Linked DNA regions of Caballeronia sp. TF1N1. Each later gene encodes a partner of the first gene's protein in a complex. Links are inferred from orthologs where the notes say so. Each region holds a gene or a part of one and is shown on either strand. Other genes may lie near its edges. The genes, in order: secA and secY.

Region 1 (11,706 bases):
CAGCGTCCCGAGTTTCGTCTGCGGGGTATCCAGATCGACGGCGACACGGCGCACATCAACACGCCGACGGTGCGCGCGAGCGTGGTGGGGCATCTGAAGGGCAATTTCTTCACGGTCGATCTCGATACGGCCCGCGCCGCGTTCGAGCAGATGCCGTGGGTGCGTCATGCAAGCGTGCGGCGCGTCTGGCCGAATGCGCTCGCAGTGACACTCGAGGAATACAAGCCGCTCGGCACCTGGGGCAACGACCAGTTGGTGAGCGTGGACGGTGAACTCTTCACGGCGAACCAGGGCGAACTCGACGACGACCTGCCCGCGTTCGACGGTCCCGAGGGCACGGCGAAGGAAGTGGTCGCCCGGTATCACGATTTTCAGAAGTGGTTCGCGCCGCTCGACGCGCAGCCGGAGGAAGTGACGCTGTCGCCGCGATTCGCATGGACGGTCAAGCTCTCGAACGGAACGCAGCTCGAACTGGGCCGCGAGCGCAATGAAGACACATTGCTCGAACGCAGTCGGCGCTTCGTTGCGTCGTGGCCGTCGGTGACGGGGCGTTGGGGCAACGACATCGAATACGCGGATTTGCGTTACCCGAATGGCTTCGCGATACGAGCAGCTGGAATGCGTTTCATCAATGACACCGACAAGGCCAAGAAGTAAGCAGACAAAACGGGCATGAGCACGCTATGAGCAAAGACTACAAAGACCTGCTGGTTTCCCTCGACATTGGAACGTCGAAGGTGGTCGCGATCGTCGCCGAACTGAAAGGCGAGGGCCACTACGAGGTGATCGGACTCGGTCAGAGCGACTCGAAGGGGTTGAAGAAGGGCGTCGTGGTCAACATCGAGGCCACGGTGCAATCCATTCAGCGCGCGCTCGAGGAAGCCGAGCTGATGGCGGATTGCAAGATCACGAATGTCTTCACGGGCATTGCGGGAAGCCATATCCGCAGCTTCAATTCGAGCGGCATGGTGGCGATCAAGGACAAGGAAGTCACGCAGACGGACGTCGCCCGCGTGATCGAAACGGCCAAGGCCATCAACATCCCGACCGATCAGCAGGTGCTGCATATCCTCACGCAGGAATTCATCATCGACGGTCAGGAAGACGTGCGCGAGCCTATCGGCATGAGCGGTATCCGGCTCGAAGTAAAGGTGCATATCGTGACGGGCGCGGTGAGCGCGGCGCAGAACATCGTGAAGTGCGTGCGCCGCTGCGGGCTCGAAGTGAACGACCTCATTCTTCAGCCGCTCGCCTCGTCGCTGGCGGTGTTGACGGAAGACGAGAAGGAACTGGGCGTAGTGCTCGTCGATATCGGCGGCGGCACGACGGACATCGCCATCTTCAGCGAAGGCGCGATCCGTCACACGGCCGTGATTCCCATCGCCGGCGATCAAATCACGAGCGACGTCGCGATGGCGCTGCGCACGCCGACGCCGGACGCGGAAGACATCAAGGTGAGCTACGGCATCGCGAAGCAGGCGCTCGCCGATCCCGACGAGATGATCGAAGTGCCGGGTCTCGGCGAACGCGGTCCGCGCACGCTGTCGCGTCAGGCGCTCGCAGCAGTGGTCGAGCCGCGTGTCGAGGAACTGTTCTCACTGGTGCAGCAGGTCGTGCGCGAATCCGGCTACGAAGAATTGCTGTCGAGCGGCGTCGTCCTGACCGGCGGCGCGGCGATGATGCCCGGCATGGTCGAACTCGGCGAAGACATTTTCCTGAAGCCAGTGCGTATCGGCGTGCCGGAATACGCGGGCGGCCTTGCAGATGTCGTGCGCAATCCGCGCTATTCGACGGCCATGGGCCTGCTCGCCGAAGGACGCTCGCAACGCATGCGCGGCCGCAAGGTCGCGGTACAGAACGGATCGATGGGCCAGGTATTCACGCGCATGAAAGACTGGTTTCTCGGAAACTTCTGAATCGAATAAGAAACATAAGTAGCACGAAAGAAAAAGCAGCAGACGCTGAATATAATTCGTGCCAGTACCGGCGGCTGGCGCGCGGTGAGGGGTTGCCCGATCTCTCGCCGAATAACGCCGATCTTCATTCTTGACGGAGGCAACATGGATTTCGAAATGCTGGAAACGGAAACCAACGGAACGATCATCAAGGTGGTCGGTGTCGGAGGTGCGGGTGGCAACGCCGTGCAGCACATGATCAACAGAGGTGTACAAGGCGTCGACTTCATCGTGATGAATACCGACGCGCAGGCACTGGCTCGCTCACGCGCGCCGGCGGTTCTGCAATTGGGCATGACCGGTCTCGGTGCGGGCGCCAAGCCGGACAAGGGTAAGGAAGCGGCGGAAGACGCGCGCGAGCGTATCGCCGATGCATTGCGTGGCGCGCACATGGTGTTCATCACCGCGGGCATGGGTGGCGGCACGGGGACGGGCGCGGCGCCAGTGGTCGCGCAGATCGCGAAGGAAATGGGCATTCTGACCGTCGGCGTCGTGAGCAAGCCGTTCGAGTTCGAAGGCGGCCGCCGCATGCGCGTGGCGGAAGCCGGCTCGCAGCAGTTGGAAGATCACGTCGACTCGCTCATCGTCGTGTTGAACGACAAGCTGTTCGACGTGATGGGCGACGACGCCGAAATGGACAAGTGCTTCCAGTGCGCGGATGACGTGCTGAACAACGCTGTCGCGGGCATCGCGGAAATCATCAACGTCGATGGTCTCGTGAACGTCGACTTCGAAGACGTGAAGACCGTGATGGGCGAGCAAGGCAAAGCGATGATGGGCACGGCGACAGTCGCCGGCGTCGATCGCGCGCGTCTCGCGGCGGAACAGGCCGTGGCGAGCCCGTTGCTCGAAGGCGTGGACTTGTCGGGTGCGCGCGGCGTGCTCGTGAATATCACGTCGAGCCGTTCGCTGCGTTTGTCGGAAACGCGTGAAGTGATGAATACCATCAAGAGCTACGCGGCCGACGACGCAACTGTGATCTTCGGCGCGGTGTACGACGACGCAATGGGCGACGCCCTACGCGTGACGGTGGTGGCAACGGGCCTGGGCCGCGCGGCGAAGAAGCAGCAGCAAGCGCCAATGACCCTCCTGCGCACGGGCACCGACAATCAGCCGGTCGCGCATGCGCACGCAACGCACAACACGTATTCGCCGCAGCATGGTCAGCCGACGGATTACGGTCAGCTGGACACGCCGGCAGTGTGGCGTTCGACGCGGGAAACGGCGGCTTCGCATGTGCAGGCATTGCAGGAAAAGGGCGTCGACACTTACGACATCCCGGCGTTCCTGCGCAAGCAAGCGGACTAAGACGGGCCTCATCGCCGAAATATGGCGACGAGCGAAGCCGTAGCACCCGTTATCACGCGCGCTGAATCGAGAAGCGCGACAATGCAGGCTTCACGTGGGGCGACTGTCCAAGGCCGCGTTCGAGGACGTATCGAATCGGACGCCAGGCCGTGGCCAGGCGCTCTCCACGAATTTGCCACTGTGCAGATGAAGCCGGTGTCGTCGAACTTCGCGATAAAGCGTCAAGCGCGGGACGATGCACTTCGCCGGAATGTGCGGGCACTGACGAGGGAAGGACCGAGCATGATCAAAGTGGGTGAAACGTTGCCGGATGTGCGTCTCTTCGAGTTCATCGAGGAGCCGAGCGAAGGCTGCGCCGTGGGACCGAACGGGTTCTCGGCGCGCGAGCGGACCGCTGGCAAGCGCGTGGTGATCTTCGGATTGCCGGGCGCGTTCACGCCGACGTGTTCCGCCAGACACGTGCCCGGCTACGTCGAGGCGGCGGAGGAGTTTTCCGCTGAGGGTATCGACGAAGTCTGGTGCGTTTCCGTCAACGACGCGTTCGTCATGAACGCGTGGGGACGCGATCTTCAAACCGCGGGCAAGGTGAAGATGATCGCGGACGGCAGTGCGCGTTTTGCCCAGGCACTCGGACTGGATCAGGATTTGACCGAGCGCGGCATGGGAATTCGTTCCCAGCGCTACGCGATGGTGATCGACAATGGCGTGGTCAAGACGCTTAATGTCGAAGCGCCCGGCAAGTTCGAAGTCAGCGACGCTCAAAGCATCCTGGCGACGTTGCGCTGAGTGAAGCGGCGTCGCGTTGTCTCTGTACAACGCCGCAGACGCACTCTCAAACAGCCGCAACTTGGGGCCGATGACCGGAAATGCCTCCATTCCGGCCATCGGCCCGTTCTACTTCATTAAATCTGTCATCGGCAGGTAACACCGGGAAACACTTGAAACCTCCCGGAGCGCGACGACGTGCACTGGATGGAGTATACTTCGGCCTATTAGCTTATATAGTGCGATTAATTCTCTTTATTGGGAATTCATATCGGAAGAAGAAAATCATGTTGAAGCAGCGAACAATCAAGACTGTAGTCAAGACCGTGGGGATCGGGCTCCATTCCGGCCGGAAGGTCGAACTGACGCTCAAGCCCGCACCGGCTGGCACGGGCATCGTGTTCTCGCGTATCGACTTGCCGCAGCCGGTCGACATTCCCGCGTCCGCGATGTCCGTCGGCGACACGCGCCTGGCGTCCGTGCTGCAGAAGGACGGCGCGCGCGTTTCCACCGTCGAGCACTTGATGTCGGCATGCGCGGGACTCGGTATCGACAATCTGTATGTCGATGTAACCGCCGAGGAAATCCCGATCATGGACGGCAGCGCGGCTTCGTTCGTGTTTCTGATTCAATCGGCGGGTATCGAAGAGCAGAACGCGCCGAAGAAATTCATCAAGGTGACGAAGCCCGTCGAAGTGCGCGACGGCGATAAATTCGCGCGTCTCGACCCGTATTTCGGCTTCAAACTGAGCTTTACCATCGACTTCCGTCACCCGGCCGTCGACAAGACCGGTCAGGCGTTGGAAGTGGATTTCGCGACTACGTCATATGTGCGTGAAATCGCGCGTGCTCGTACGTTCGGCTTTGCGCACGAAGTTGAAATGATGCGCGAACTCGGTCTCGCACGCGGCGGCAGCATGGACAACGCGATCGTGCTCGACGAGTACCGCATCCTGAATAACGACGGCCTGCGCTACGACGACGAATTCGTGAAGCACAAGATGCTGGACGCCATTGGCGACCTGTATGTCGTGGGGCATCCCCTGCTCGCGTCCTATAAGGCGTACAAGGGCGGCCACGCCATGAACAACATGCTTTTGCGCGAATTGCTCGCAAACGAAGACGCTTACGAAATGGTCACCTTCGAGGACATTCAGAAGGCGCCGCGCGGTTTCAGTTTCGACACGCAGACGGCATTTGCCTGAGTCACTTCAGGCAGCGAGTTTCAAGCGAATGAGCGGTGCGAAAGCATCGCTCATTTTTTTTCGCCTTTGCCTCGATGACGCGCGGCCATTTTCGCGAGCGCTTCCTGTAGCGGCGAAGGCGCGAGCGTCTCGGCAAGCTCGTGCAGCGCCGATGCACCCGCCGCCGACATCCGCGCTTGCTTGGGCGGCACCGCGTCCTGCATCGATTGCGGACGCACGCGCACTCTCAGCGAGTTGACCGCCCAGCCGCGTTGCTGCAGATCGGCGAGCAAAGTGGGCTCGATATGGCGCAGCCGCGCCGCGAGCGCGTTATGCGCGGCGAAAAGCGCTAGCACGCCTTCCTTGATGAAACCGGGCTCGACATTGGCCGCGAGATAATCCGGCAGAAGCGTGCTCAGATCGCGCTGCAGTGCCGCCACTTGCTCGACGCCTGCCCGCAAAGCGCGAAAGGCATCGGTGCGATCGAGGACATCGGCCAGCGCCTGTGGCTTGCGCGGATCGAACCGCTCCGGTCCAGATCTTGAATTTGTAGAAAAACGGCTCATTTTTGGCTTGAGAACGCCCGACGCAATGGTTCGATTGTAACGCGCGCCCGCGCGCTTCCCCGACGCGCAAGCCTTATTCGGCAACCGCGCCGGAACAAACTTTCAAACGGTTGACTGTCGCGTTCCCCCGACGCGCGCGAGCCCACGCGGACGTAAGGTCTGCCAAACTCGCGTGCTAAAATTCCCGATTCGATTTCACCCAATGGACTTAAGTCGCCGGGGTTCTCCGAACTCGGACGCAGCAAGCAACATGCGCCCATCCGAAGCCGCGACGCAGACACTGATCCGATGACCACCGGTTTCCTTCAGAAGATTTTTGGCAGCCGCAATCAGCGGCTGGTCAAGCAGTACCAAAAGACCGTTGTGGCGATCAACGCCCTCGAGCCGACCGTCGAGAAATACACGGACGATCAGCTACGCGCGAAGACGGACGAGTTCCGCCAGCGCGTCGCGAGCGGCGAATCGCTCGACGTGCTTCTGCCCGAGGCGTTCGCGGTCTGTCGCGAAGCGAGTCGGCGCGTCCTGAAAATGCGCCACTTCGACGTCCAGTTGATCGGCGGCATGGTGCTGCATTACGGCAAGATCGCGGAAATGCGCACGGGCGAAGGCAAGACGCTCGTCGCCACACTCGCCGCGTATCTGAACGCGCTGTCGGGCCGCGGCGTGCACGTCGTGACGGTGAACGACTACCTCGCGCAACGCGACGCCGAATGGATGGCGCGTCTTTACAACTTCCTGGGTCTTTCGTGCGGCGTGAATCTGTCGCAAATGGAACACGGCCAGAAGCAGGAAGCCTACGCGGCGGACATCACTTACGGCACGAACAACGAATTCGGCTTCGACTATCTGCGCGACAACATGGTCTACGAGACCAACGCGCGCGTGCAGCGGCCGCTCAACTTCGCCATCGTCGATGAAGTGGATTCGATCCTCATCGACGAAGCGCGTACGCCGCTCATCATTTCCGGTCAGGCCGAAGATCACACCGACCTCTACGTGCGCATGAATGCGCTCCCGCCGCTGCTCGAACAGCAGATCGGCGAGGAGAAGGCGGACGGCACGGGCGTCGAAAAGCCGGGCGACTACACGCTCGACGAGAAAGCGCGTCAGGTGTTCCTCACCGAATCGGGCCATGAAAAGGCGGAGCGTCTGCTTGCCGAATGGGGTTTGATCGGCGAGGGCGAAAGTCTCTACGCGCCGCAGAACATCACCTTGATGCACCACGTGTACGCCGCTTTGCGCGCGCACACGCTGTTCTTCCGCGATCAGCACTACGTCGTGCAGGGCAGTGAAGTCGTTATCGTCGACGAATTCACGGGCCGCATGATGACGGGCCGCCGCTGGTCGGACGGTCTGCATCAGGCAGTGGAAGCCAAGGAGCACGTGCAGATTCAGAGCGAAAACCAGACGCTCGCTTCCATCACGCTGCAAAACTATTTCCGCATGTATTCCAAGCTGTCCGGCATGACCGGCACGGCTGACACGGAAGCCTACGAGTTCCAGGAAATCTACGGTCTGGAAACGGTCGTGATCCCGACCAACCGGGCGCCGAAGCGTGTCGACAAGCAGGATCAAATCTACAAGACATCGAAGGAACGTTACGACGCCGTCATCCGCGACATTCGCGAGTGCGTCGAACGCGGTCAGCCAACGCTCGTCGGCACGACGTCCATCGAAGCGTCGGAATTGCTCTCCGGCCTGCTCACTCAGGCAGGCATTCGCCACGAAGTGCTGAACGCGAAGCAGCACGCGCGTGAAGCGGCCATCGTCGCGGAAGCGGGGCGTCCGAGCGCCGTGACCATTGCGACCAACATGGCCGGTCGCGGCACGGACATCGTGCTTGGCGGCAATGTCGAGAAGCAGGCTTCGTTCATCGAGGCGGATCTTTCGATTGCCGAAGGCGAAAAGGCCCGGCTGATTCAGAAGCTGCACGACGAATGGCAGATGCTGCACGACACCGTGAAGGAAGCGGGCGGCCTGCATATCATCGGGACCGAGCGGCATGAATCGCGCCGTATCGACAACCAGTTGCGCGGCCGCGCGGGCCGTCAGGGCGACCCGGGTTCGTCGCGCTTCTATCTTTCGCTGGATGATCCGCTTTTGCGCATTTTCGCGGGCGACCGCGTGCGCGCGATCATGGACCGCCTGAAGATGCCGGAAGGCGAGCCGATCGAAGCGGGCATGGTCACGCGGTCGATCGAAGGGGCGCAGCGCAAGGTGGAAGCGCGCAACTTCGACATCCGGAAGCAACTGCTCGAATACGACGACGTCTCAAACGATCAGCGCAAGGTGATCTATCAGCAGCGCAACGAGTTGCTGGAAGCGACGGACGTGCAGGAAACCATCGCGGCCATGCGTCAGAGCGTGATCGGCGACCTCGTGCGCAACTTCGTGCCGGCGGGCAGTATCGAGGAACAGTGGGACGCGCCCGAGCTCGAAGAAGTGCTGCGCAATGACTGGTCGCTCGATCTCGCCGTGCAGGAGATGATCAACGAGTCGAACTCCATCGACGCCGAGGAAATCAACGAAGCCGTGCTCGCCGCCGCCGACGAAGCGTACGAGGCGAAGGTCGCCATGGTCGGCCGCGATTCATTCAGCGCGTTCGAACGCTCGATCATGCTGCAGACGCTCGACAGCCGCTGGCGCGAACATCTGGCCGCGCTCGATCACCTGCGTCAGGGCATCCATCTGCGCGGCTATGCGCAGAAGAACCCGAAGCAGGAATACAAGCGCGAGGCATTCGAACTCTTCGCGGCCATGCTCGACGAGGTCAAGCAGGAAGTCACGCGCGTCGTGATGAACGTGCAGATCCAGTCGCCGGAGCAGCTCGAAGAAGCCGCCGAACAGTACGAAGAGCGCGGCAGCCATCTGGAGAACGTGTCGTTCACGCACGCGGACTTCAACGCGCCGGCGGCAGCGCCGGCGCCGGCCGCGGTGGCGGCAACCGCCGCCGCGCAGATGGTCAATCAGGCTATGTCCGCAGGCGACGACGTCAGCGTCGTCACACGTTCAGCCGACGATCTGCCGAAGGTCGGCCGCAACGACCCGTGCCCGTGCGGCAGCGGGAAGAAGTACAAAAACTGTCACGGCAAGCTGGCTTAATAGGCTGCTCAGACGAAACGGACCAAGCGACGCAGCAATGCGTCGTTTGTCCATCTGGCGCTTTCGCGCGCGTTTCACGGCGTCGCTCCGCTCCCGGCGCGCGTCAGTCCTTCATTCTGTGCCGGCCTGGTCTTCTTACCGGCACGCGTCACCTACAGCTGAGTCGCGAACATGGCCGTCAATTTCCCCTCGATCGATCCCGCAGCGCTTCATCCCGTCGCCGGCGTCACGCTAGGCTGGGCCGAGGCGAACATTCGCAAGCCCAATCGCAAGGACGTGCTGGTCATTCGCGTCGATGAAGGCGCTACCGTGGCGGGTGTGTTCACGCAAAATCGTTTTTGCGCCGCGCCGGTAATCGTCTGCCGCGAGCATCTCGAAGCCGTTCGCGCGGGCGGCAAGGGCATTCGCGCGCTCGTCATCAACACGGGCAACGCGAATGCGGGCACCGGCGAGCCGGGCCTCGTGATCGCTCGCGAGACTTGCGCGGAGCTTGGGCGCCTCGCGAACCTCGACGCGCAGCAGATCCTGCCGTTCTCCACGGGCGTGATTCTCGAGCCGCTACCGCTCGATCGTCTGAAAGCGGGCTTGCCTGCCGCGCTGGCCAATCAGCAGGCCGCGCACTGGTTCGAAGCCGCGCAGTCCATCATGACCACGGACACGCTGCCGAAAGCCACGTCGCGTCAGGTGCGGATCGACGGCCACACGGTGACCTTTTCGGGCATCAGCAAGGGCGCGGGCATGATCAAGCCGAACATGGCCACCATGCTCGGTTTCCTCGCCTTCGATGCCAACGTCGCGCAACCCGTGCTCGACGAACTGGTTAAGCACGTTGCGGATCGCTCGTTCAACTGCATCACCATCGACGGCGATACCTCGACCAACGATTCATTCATCCTGATCGCGTCGGGCAAATCGAGCCTGCCGGCAATCACTTCGACGGATTCACCCGCTTACGCCGCTTTGCGCGATGCGGTCACTGCCGTCGCGCAGGAACTGGCGCAGCTCATCGTGCGCGATGGCGAAGGCGCGACCAAGTTCATGACGATCACCGTCGAAGGCGGCAAGGACGTCGCGGAATGCCGCCAGATTGCTTATGCAATCGGCCATTCACCGCTCGTGAAGACCGCGTTCTATGCGTCGGACCCTAATCTCGGGCGTATTCTCGCGGCAATCGGCTATGCGGGCGTGGCGGACCTCGACGTCGGCAAGGTCGATCTTTACCTCGACGACGTGCTCGTCGCGAAAGCGGGCGGGCGTAACCCCGAGTATCGCGAGGAAGACGGCCAGCGCGTGATGAAAAAGAGCGAGATCGCGATTCGCGTGCTGCTCGGCCGTGGCGACGCACAAGCCACCGTTTGGACGTGTGACCTTTCGCACGATTACGTGAGCATCAACGCCGACTATCGCTCCTGATCCGGCGCGCCCAAGAAAAAGACACCATGGACAAGCTCGAACAATTCCTCACGCGCGCCGAAGCGGTGCTGGCGCGCATCGAAGGCATGTTGCCGCCCGCGGCGCCGGAAATCGACTGGGAATCCGCAGTGGCGTTTCGCTGGCGCAAGCGCCAGGGGCGCGGCTATCTGCAGCCGGTGACGGCTGTTTCGCAGATTGCGCTGGATGATCTCCAGAACATCGACCGTCAGAAAGGCCTGATCGAACAGAATACGCGCCAGTTCGTGCAGAAGCTGCCCGCCAACAATGTGTTGCTGACGGGCGCGCGCGGCACGGGTAAATCGTCGCTCATCAAGGCTTGCCTGAACGCGTATTCGAAAGACGGCCTGCGTCTGATCGAAGTCGACAAAGACGATTTGCACGACCTTGGCGATATCGTCGATCTCATTTCAACGCGGCCGGAACGCTTCATCGTGTTCTGCGACGATCTTTCCTTCGAGGAAGGCGAGTCTGGCTACAAGGCGCTCAAAGTCGCGCTCGACGGCTCGGTTGCCGCGCAGTCTGACAACGTGCTCATTTACGCGACGTCGAATCGCCGGCACTTGATGCCCGAGTACATGAGCGAAAACGAGACGTACAAGCACACGTCCGATGGCGAGATTCATCCGGGCGAAGTCGTCGAAGAGAAGATTTCGCTGTCGGAGCGTTTCGGGCTGTGGGTGAGCTTCTATCCATTCAAGCAGGACGATTATCTGGCGATCGTCGGCCATTGGCTGAAGCATTTCGGCGTCGATGAAGCCGAGATTGCCGGCGCTCGTGGCGATGCGCTCGTCTGGGCGCTCGAGCGCGGTTCGCGTTCGGGCCGTGTTGCATGGCAGTTCGCGCGCGACTGGTCGGGACGCAAGCAATGACGGACATGACCGACGCCAGGCACGAGAACGAGGCGACCATCGATCTTGCGCCCGATGGGCGCAAGGTGACGAAAGTGGCCGTCGGCGTCATGGTTCAGCCGGACGGGCGCTATCTGCTTGCGCAGCGTCCGCCGGGCAAGCCATACGAAGGTTACTGGGAATTTCCGGGCGGCAAGCTGGAACGAGGAGAGAGCGTCGAGGCTGCGCTTGGCCGTGAGTTGCATGAAGAGCTGGGAATCGACGTGGTCGCCTGTGAACTTTGGCGCACGCTCGAACACGATTATCCGCATGCCTACGTGCGGCTGTTTTTCTGCAAAGTGACGGAGTGGAAGGGCGAGCCGCTCGGGCGCGAAGGGCAGGCTATCTCTTGGCAGACTCTGCCGGTGGACGTGGCGCCGCTGCTACCCGCAGCGATTCCCATTCTGGAATGGCTCGCCGAAGAAGCCTAGTTCAGGCTGCCGCGCGTGTCGTCGTCAGGCGGCGTTTCCTGAGCGTTGCCTCCGATCTTGTACTTTTCGGTGGC
Region 2 (7,124 bases), 160 kb from region 1 along the record:
TAAAAACCTCGCTCAAGCGGACGCTGGTCGGCAAGGTCGTCAGCAACAAGATGGACAAGACGGTCACCGTTCTGGTCGAGCACCGCGTGAAGCATCCGATCTACGGCAAGTACGTCGTGCGTTCGAAGAAGTACCACGCGCATGATGACGCGAATACGTACAACGAAGGCGATCTCGTCGAAATTCAAGAAACTCGTCCGATTTCGAAGACGAAGGCTTGGGTTGTATCGAAGTTGGTCGAAGCGGCGCGCGTGATCTAAGTCTGTAGTTGTAGTGCCGCGATGCAGTACCTAGCGTCGCAGTAAGTTTCGCTTGCAAGACCGAGATTATTTGTTATAATCTCGGTCTTCCCTCTTTGTGGGAGCCCCGTCGCGGGCGAAACTGGTGGGGGAAGCCGGTTCAGGCGCCAGCCTGAGTCGACAGATTCACCGGATTGCGATGGCGGGTTTCGTCTGCCCTCGCTGCCTGTTCTAACCCAAGCAGCCGATTGGCTGACGGGACCAAGACTGACCGGATGCGCCATGGTGGTGTGACCGGATTAAGTTGGGAAAGATAAACCATGATCCAGACCGAAACTCGGCTTGAAGTGGCCGACAACACGGGTGCGCGTGAAGTCATGTGCATCAAGGTGCTCGGCGGTTCGAAGCGTCGTTACGCTAGCATTGGCGACATCATCAAGGTGACCGTCAAGGAAGCGACGCCGCGCGGACGCGTAAAGAAGGGCGAAATTTATAACGCCGTGGTCGTTCGCACGGCCAAAGGCGTGCGTCGCCAGGATGGCTCGCTCATCAAGTTCGACGGCAATGCCGCCGTACTGTTGAACACGAAGCTCGAGCCGATCGGCACGCGTATTTTCGGGCCGGTGACGCGTGAACTGCGTAGCGAACGATTCATGAAGATCGTTTCGCTCGCGCCGGAAGTGCTGTAAGGAGTCGCGATGAACAAGATTCGCAAGGGTGACGAAGTTATCGTCACTACCGGCAAGGACAAAGGCAAGCGCGGTACCGTGCTGGTCGTTGCGGAAGAGCATGTCACGGTCGAGGGTATCAACCTCGTCAAGAAGCATGTGAAGCCGAACCCGATGAAGGGTACGACGGGCGGTGTGGAAGCCAAAACGATGCCGCTGCATATTTCGAACGTCGCATTGGTCGACGCGAATGGCAAGGCGTCGCGTGTGGGCATCAAGGTCGAAGATGGAAAGAAGGTTCGCTTCTTGAAGTCGACCGGCGCCACGCTTAACGCCTGACGCGGAGTTAAAAAATGGCTCGTCTGCAAGAAATTTACAAAGAAACGGTTGTGCCGCAACTGGTTGAAAAGTTCGGCTACAAGTCCATCATGGAAGTGCCGCGCATCACCAAGATCACCCTCAACATGGGTCTTGGCGAAGCGGTCGCTGACAAGAAGATTATCGAAAACGCCGTGGGCGACCTGACGAAGATCGCTGGCCAAAAGCCGGTTATCACGAAGGCGCGCAAGGCAATCGCGGGCTTCAAGATTCGTCAAGGCTACCCGATCGGCGCGATGGTTACGCTGCGCGGTCAAGCGATGTACGAATTCCTGGACCGCTTCGTGACGGTTGCGCTCCCCCGTGTGCGCGACTTCCGTGGCGTCTCGGGCCGTGCTTTCGACGGTCGTGGTAACTACAACATCGGTGTGAAAGAGCAGATCATTTTCCCCGAAATTGACTACGACAAGATCGACGCGCTGCGTGGGCTGAACATCAGCATCACGACCACCGCGAAGAGTGACGACGAAGCAAAGGCGCTGCTCGCCGGCTTCAAGTTCCCGTTCAGAAACTGAGGTTACCGTGGCTAAACTGGCACTGATCGAACGTGAAAAGAAGCGCGCACGCCTCGCAGCCAAGTACGCTCCGAAGCGTGCTGAGCTGAAGGCTGTGATCGACGACGCAAGCAAGTCGGACGAAGAACGCTATATCGCCCGTCTCGCGCTGCAACAATTGCCGCGTAACTCGAACCCCACTCGCAAGCGTAACCGCTGCGCGATCACGGGTCGTCCTCGCGGCACGTTCCGCAAGTTCGGACTCGCGCGTAGCAAGATCCGCGAAATCGCATTCCGCGGTGAAATCCCTGGCCTCACCAAGGCGAGCTGGTAATAGGAGAAACATAAATGAGCATGAGTGATCCTATCGCCGATATGCTGACTCGCATCCGCAATGCGCAGATGGTTGAGAAGGTTTCGGTGACTATGCCCTCGTCGAAAGTCAAGGTTGCGATTGCGCAGGTTTTGAAGGACGAAGGTTATATCGACGATTTCGCAGTGAAGGCTGAAGGTGCGAAGTCGGAATTGAACATCGCGTTGAAGTACTACGCTGGCCGTCCGGTTATCGAGCGCCTCGAGCGCGTCTCGAAGCCTGGTCTGCGCGTGTACCGCGGTCGCAACGACATTCCTCAGGTGATGAATGGCCTGGGCGTTGCAATCGTCTCGACGCCGAAGGGTGTGATGACTGACCGCAAGGCGCGCCAGACCGGCGTCGGTGGCGAAGTCATCTGCTACGTCGCTTAACGCCGAAGGGAGAAGAAACATGTCTCGAGTAGGTAAGAGCCCGATCGCGTTGCCGCAAGGCGCCGAAGTGGCCGTCAAGGGCGACGTCATCACCGTCAAGGGTCCGCTCGGCACGATTTCGCAAGCGGGCAATCCGCTGGTGAGCGTGGCGAACGACAACGGTACGTTGAATTTCGCGCCGGCTGACGAAAGCCGCGAAGCGAACGCGATGTCCGGCACGATGCGCGCCCTGGTGGCGAACATGGTGCATGGCGTCACCAAGGGTTTCGAACGCAAGCTGACGCTGGTTGGCGTCGGTTATCGTGCACAAGCGCAAGGCGACAAGCTGAATCTGTCGCTGGGTTTCTCGCACCCCGTGGTGCACCAGATGCCGGAAGGCGTCAAGGCTGAAACCCCGACGCAGACCGAAATCGTGATCAAGGGGATCGACAAGCAGAAAGTCGGCCAAGTCGCGGCGGAAGTTCGTGGCTATCGTCCGCCGGAGCCCTATAAGGGCAAGGGCGTGCGTTATGCCGACGAGGTCGTGATCCTCAAAGAAACGAAGAAGAAGTAAGGGTGCGCAATCATGGATAAGACTCAATCTCGCCTGCGCCGCGCTCGTCAGACGCGTATCAAGATCGCTGAGCTGCAGGTCGCGCGTCTCGCCGTGCATCGCACGAATACGCATATCTACGCGCAAGTGTTCTCGGCATGCGGCACGAAGGTGCTTGCAAGCGCCTCGACGCTGGAAGCCGAAGTGCGCGCTGAACTGGCTGACAAGTCGGGCAAGGGCGGCAACATCAACGCTGCAACCCTGATCGGCAAGCGTATTGCCGAGAAGGCGAAGGCTGCCGGCATCGAATCCGTCGCCTTTGACCGCTCGGGTTTCCGCTACCACGGCCGCGTGAAAGCGCTGGCTGATGCCGCGCGCGAAGCCGGGCTCAAGTTCTAAGGGAAGAATTCGTCATGGCAAAGATGCAAGCGAAAGTTCAGGCTGACGAACGCGACGACGGCCTGCGCGAAAAGATGATTTCGGTCAACCGCGTGACCAAGGTCGTAAAGGGTGGCCGGATTCTCGGTTTTGCCGCACTGACCGTGGTTGGCGACGGTGATGGCCGCGTCGGCATGGGCAAGGGCAAAGCGAAGGAAGTTCCGGTCGCCGTTCAAAAGGCAATGGAGCAAGCCCGCCGCAACATGTTCAAGGTGCCGCTCAAGAACGGTACGTTGCAACACGAAGTGCACGGTAAGCATGGCGCTTCCGCAGTCCTCCTCGCTCCGGCGAAGGACGGTACTGGCGTGATCGCAGGCGGCCCGATGCGCGCAGTGTTCGACGTGATGGGCGTGCAGAACGTGGTGGCCAAGAGCCACGGTTCGACGAACCCGTACAATCTCGTTCGTGCAACGCTCGACGGTCTGCGTAAGCAGTCCACGCCGGGCGACATCGCGGCGAAGCGCGGCAAGTCCGTCGAAGATATTTTGGGCTAAGCCTCGAGGTCATCATGTCTGAGAAAACTGTCAAGATTCAGCTCGTCAAGAGCCTGATCGGGACCCGCGAAACGCACCGCGCTACGGTGCGTGGCCTCGGCCTGCGTCGCCTCAACTCGGTGAGCGAGCTGCAGGACACGCCGGCAGTGCGCGGGATGATCAACAAGGTTTCGTACCTCGTTAAGGTCATCGGCTAAGGCCGCCGACTAGGATCCAAGGAGTTGAACATGGAATTGAATAACCTGAAACCGGCAGAAGGCGCGAAGCACGCTAAGCGTCGCGTCGGTCGCGGCATCGGTTCGGGCCTCGGCAAGACTGCAGGTCGCGGCCACAAGGGTCAGAAATCGCGTTCGGGCGGCTTTCACAAAGTCGGCTTCGAAGGCGGTCAGATGCCTCTGCAGCGTCGTCTGCCGAAGCGCGGCTTCACTTCGCTGACGAAGGAATTCGTCGGTCAAGTGCGCCTGGCTGATCTCGAGAAGCTGCCGGTCGACGAAATCGATCTGTTGGCTTTGAAGCAAGCGGGTCTGGTCGGCGAGCTCATCAAGAGCGCGAAGATCATCAAGACCGGCGAGATCACCCGCAAGGTCACGGTGAAGGGTCTGACGGCAACGAAGGGCGCCCGTGCAGCAATCGAAGCCGCTGGCGGCTCGTTCGCCGAGTAACGCGATTTCGCCGTTACTAGCACTAGCATCGGAGAAGGTTCTTGGCTAACAGCCCGAGTCTCGCAAAACCCGGTCGAAGCGCGGCGAAATTTGGCGATCTGCGTCGGCGTGCAGTGTTCCTGCTGCTGGCGTTGGTTGTCTACCGCATTGGTGCGCATATTCCGGTTCCCGGCATCGATCCGGATCAGCTGGCGAAGTTGTTCCAAAGCCAGTCGGGCGGCATCCTTGGCATGTTCAACATGTTCTCGGGTGGCGCGCTGTCACGATTCACGATTTTCGCGTTGGGCATCATGCCCTACATTTCGGCCTCGATCATCATGCAGTTGTTGTCGATCGTGTCGCCGCAAATGGAGGCGTTGAAAAAGGAAGGACAGGCAGGTCAACGAAAGATCACGCAGTACACGCGGATCTTCACGGTGGTTCTGGCAACCTTTCAGGCTTTCGGTATCGCGGTGGCGCTGGAAAATCAGCCCGGCCTGGTACTGGATCCCGGCATGGTGTTCCGGCTGACGACGGTGGTCACGCTGGTGACGGGCACGATGTTCCTGATGTGGCTTGGTGAGCAGATCACGGAGCGCGGTCTCGGCAACGGCATCTCGATCATCATTTTCGGTGGTATCGCGGCAGGCTTTCCGAATGCAATCGGCGGTCTGTTCGAGCTGGTTCGCACCGGTTCGATGAGCATCATCTCGGCGATCATCATCGTCGCGTTGATCGCGGCGGTTACGTATCTGGTCGTGTTCATCGAACGCGGTCAGCGCAAGATCCTCGTGAATTATGCGAAGCGCCAGGTCGGTAACAAGATTTACGGTGGACAGTCGTCACATCTGCCGCTGAAGCTGAACATGTCGGGTGTGATTCCGCCGATCTTCGCGTCGTCGATCATTCTCTTCCCGGCAACCATCCTGAACGGGTTCAGTTCGGGAGCGCGTACCGGCTGGTTCGCGAACACGCTGCACAGCGTGGCTGAAGCCCTCAAGCCCGGTCAACCTGTGTACGTGCTGCTGTATGCGTTGGCTATCGTGTTCTTCTGCTTCTTCTACACCGCGTTGGTGTTCAACAGCAGGGAAACCGCCGACAACTTGAAGAAGAGCGGTGCGTTCGTTCCGGGTATTCGTCCGGGCGATCAGACTGCACGGTACATCGACCGCATCCTCACGCGTCTGACGCTGGCCGGTGCGATCTACATCGTGTTTGTGTGCCTGTTGCCTGAGTTTCTGGTGTTGCGTTGGAACGTGCCGTTTTATTTTGGTGGAACGTCGCTGCTGATCATTGTCGTCGTCACGATGGACTTCATGGCTCAGGTGCAGTCGTACGTTATGTCGCAACAATATGAATCGCTGCTCAAGAAGGCAAACTTCAAGGGCGGCAACGTCCCGATGCGCTAGTTAGGACTATGGCCAAAGACGATGTAATCCAGATGCAGGGTGAGGTCATTGAAAACCTCCCCAACGCTACTTTCCGGGTGAAATTGGAAAATGGCCATGTCGTCCTGGGACACATATCCGGAAAGATGCGGATGCACTACATCCGTATCCTACCGGGCGACAAGGTTACGGTTGAATTGACGCCTTACGATCTGTCTCGTGCACGGATCGTGTTCCGGGCGAAGTGATTTGAAAAAAGGGTAATATCATGAAAGTGATGGCATCGGTTAAGCGCATTTGCCGCAATTGCAAGATCATTAAGCGCAAGGGCGTTGTGCGCGTGATTTGCAGCTCTGATCCGCGCCACAAACAGCGTCAAGGCTGAACGCCGCGCTTTTTGCTTGCGCTTTTTGTTTGAGGAAAAACAATGGCTCGTATCGCAGGGGTTAACATCCCGAATCACCAGCATACCGAGATTGGCCTGACGGCAATCTTCGGCATTGGTCGCACGCGTTCCCGCGGCATTTGCAGTGCTGCTGGTGTGGAATTTTCGAAGAAGGTCAAGGACCTCACCGACGCAGACCTCGAAAAGCTGCGTGACGAAGTGGGCAAGTTCATCGTCGAAGGCGATCTGCGCCGTGAAGTGACGATGAACATCAAGCGCCTGATGGACTTGGGTTGCTACCGCGGCATGCGTCATCGCAAGGGTCTGCCCCTGCGTGGCCAGCGCACGCGCACCAACGCCCGTACTCGCAAGGGTCCGCGTCGTGCAGCGCAATCGCTGAAGAAGTAAGCGGAACTGACAGTTACAGGAAAACGTAATGGCTAAGGCTTCGAACAACTCCGCGGCGCAACGCGTTCGCAAGAAGGTCAAGAAGAACGTCGCCGAGGGCGTGGTTCACGTTCACGCGTCGTTCAACAACACCATTATCACGATCACCGATCGTCAAGGTAACGCGCTGGCATGGGCGACCTCGGGCGGCCAGGGTTTCAAGGGCTCGCGTAAGTCGACGCCTTTCGCAGCTCAGGTTGCAGCAGAATCGGCTGGCCGCGTGGCAATGGAATACGGCGTGAAGAACCTCGAAGTGCGGATCAAGGGCCCCGGCCC

What was found.
Region 2: the proteins of secA (region 1) and secY are in contact, whole or in part, in a crystal structure (PDB 3DIN), measured with the Thermotoga maritima proteins. The link is inferred for Caballeronia sp. TF1N1 from one-to-one orthologs. Residues at the interface, in WP_004082002.1 of Thermotoga maritima: Glu261, Ala262, Arg263, Lys300, Ala301, Arg302, Thr303, Ile304, Ile305, Leu323, Tyr324, Asp325, Pro326, Val329, Ser330, Tyr333, Ile336, Lys340, Phe345, Val349, Glu363, Phe364, Tyr374, Ser375, Gly376, Gly377, Glu393, Ile395, Thr482, Ser483; in WP_004081795.1 of Thermotoga maritima: Glu108, Gly109, Glu110, Glu111, Ala236, Glu237, Arg238, Arg239, Ile240, Thr241, Ile242, Gln243, Tyr244, Ala245, Arg246, Arg247, Val248, Thr249, Gly250, Arg251, Arg252, Val253, Tyr254, Gly256, Ala257, Ser258, Thr259, Tyr260, Leu261, Pro262.

Annotation. Positions count from the first base shown.
Region 1 is NZ_CP084626.1:2,494,987-2,506,692, reverse strand. The notes cover bases 5,686-9,080. They hold secA (preprotein translocase subunit SecA), read left to right. Parts: upstream 5,686-6,066; coding sequence 6,067-8,880; downstream 8,881-9,080. Other genes in these bases: argJ (bifunctional glutamate N-acetyltransferase/amino-acid acetyltransferase ArgJ), read left to right, coding at 9,052-9,080; LDZ28_RS11640 (DUF721 domain-containing protein), read right to left, coding at 5,686-5,778. In the rest of the region: LDZ28_RS11665 (cell division protein FtsQ/DivIB), read left to right, coding at 1-657; cell division protein FtsA, read left to right, coding at 684-1,916; cell division protein FtsZ, read left to right, coding at 2,061-3,263; LDZ28_RS11650 (peroxiredoxin), read left to right, coding at 3,546-4,049; lpxC (UDP-3-O-acyl-N-acetylglucosamine deacetylase), read left to right, coding at 4,316-5,233; more of LDZ28_RS11640, read right to left, coding at 5,284-5,685; more of argJ, read left to right, coding at 9,081-10,293; LDZ28_RS11620 (ATP-binding protein), read left to right, coding at 10,320-11,183; LDZ28_RS11615 (NUDIX domain-containing protein), read left to right, coding at 11,189-11,632; LDZ28_RS11610 (DNA gyrase inhibitor YacG), read right to left, coding at 11,629-11,706. UniProt on the Escherichia coli protein: Required for protein export, interacts with the SecYEG preprotein conducting channel.
Region 2 is NZ_CP084626.1:2,662,302-2,669,425, reverse strand. What follows is about bases 3,916-6,863. They hold secY (preprotein translocase subunit SecY), read left to right. Parts: upstream 3,916-4,690; coding sequence 4,691-6,037; downstream 6,038-6,863. Other genes in these bases: rpsK (30S ribosomal protein S11), read left to right, coding at 6,838-6,863; rpsM (30S ribosomal protein S13), read left to right, coding at 6,444-6,809; rpmJ (50S ribosomal protein L36), read left to right, coding at 6,285-6,401; infA (translation initiation factor IF-1), read left to right, coding at 6,046-6,264; rplO (50S ribosomal protein L15), read left to right, coding at 4,215-4,649. In the rest of the region: rpsQ (30S ribosomal protein S17), read left to right, coding at 1-260; rplN (50S ribosomal protein L14), read left to right, coding at 560-928; rplX (50S ribosomal protein L24), read left to right, coding at 938-1,246; rplE (50S ribosomal protein L5), read left to right, coding at 1,261-1,800; rpsN (30S ribosomal protein S14), read left to right, coding at 1,808-2,113; rpsH (30S ribosomal protein S8), read left to right, coding at 2,128-2,523; rplF (50S ribosomal protein L6), read left to right, coding at 2,543-3,076; rplR (50S ribosomal protein L18), read left to right, coding at 3,089-3,454; more of rpsE, read left to right, coding at 3,469-3,915; more of rpsK, read left to right, coding at 6,864-7,124. UniProt on the Escherichia coli protein: The central subunit of the protein translocation channel SecYEG. Consists of two halves formed by TMs 1-5 and 6-10.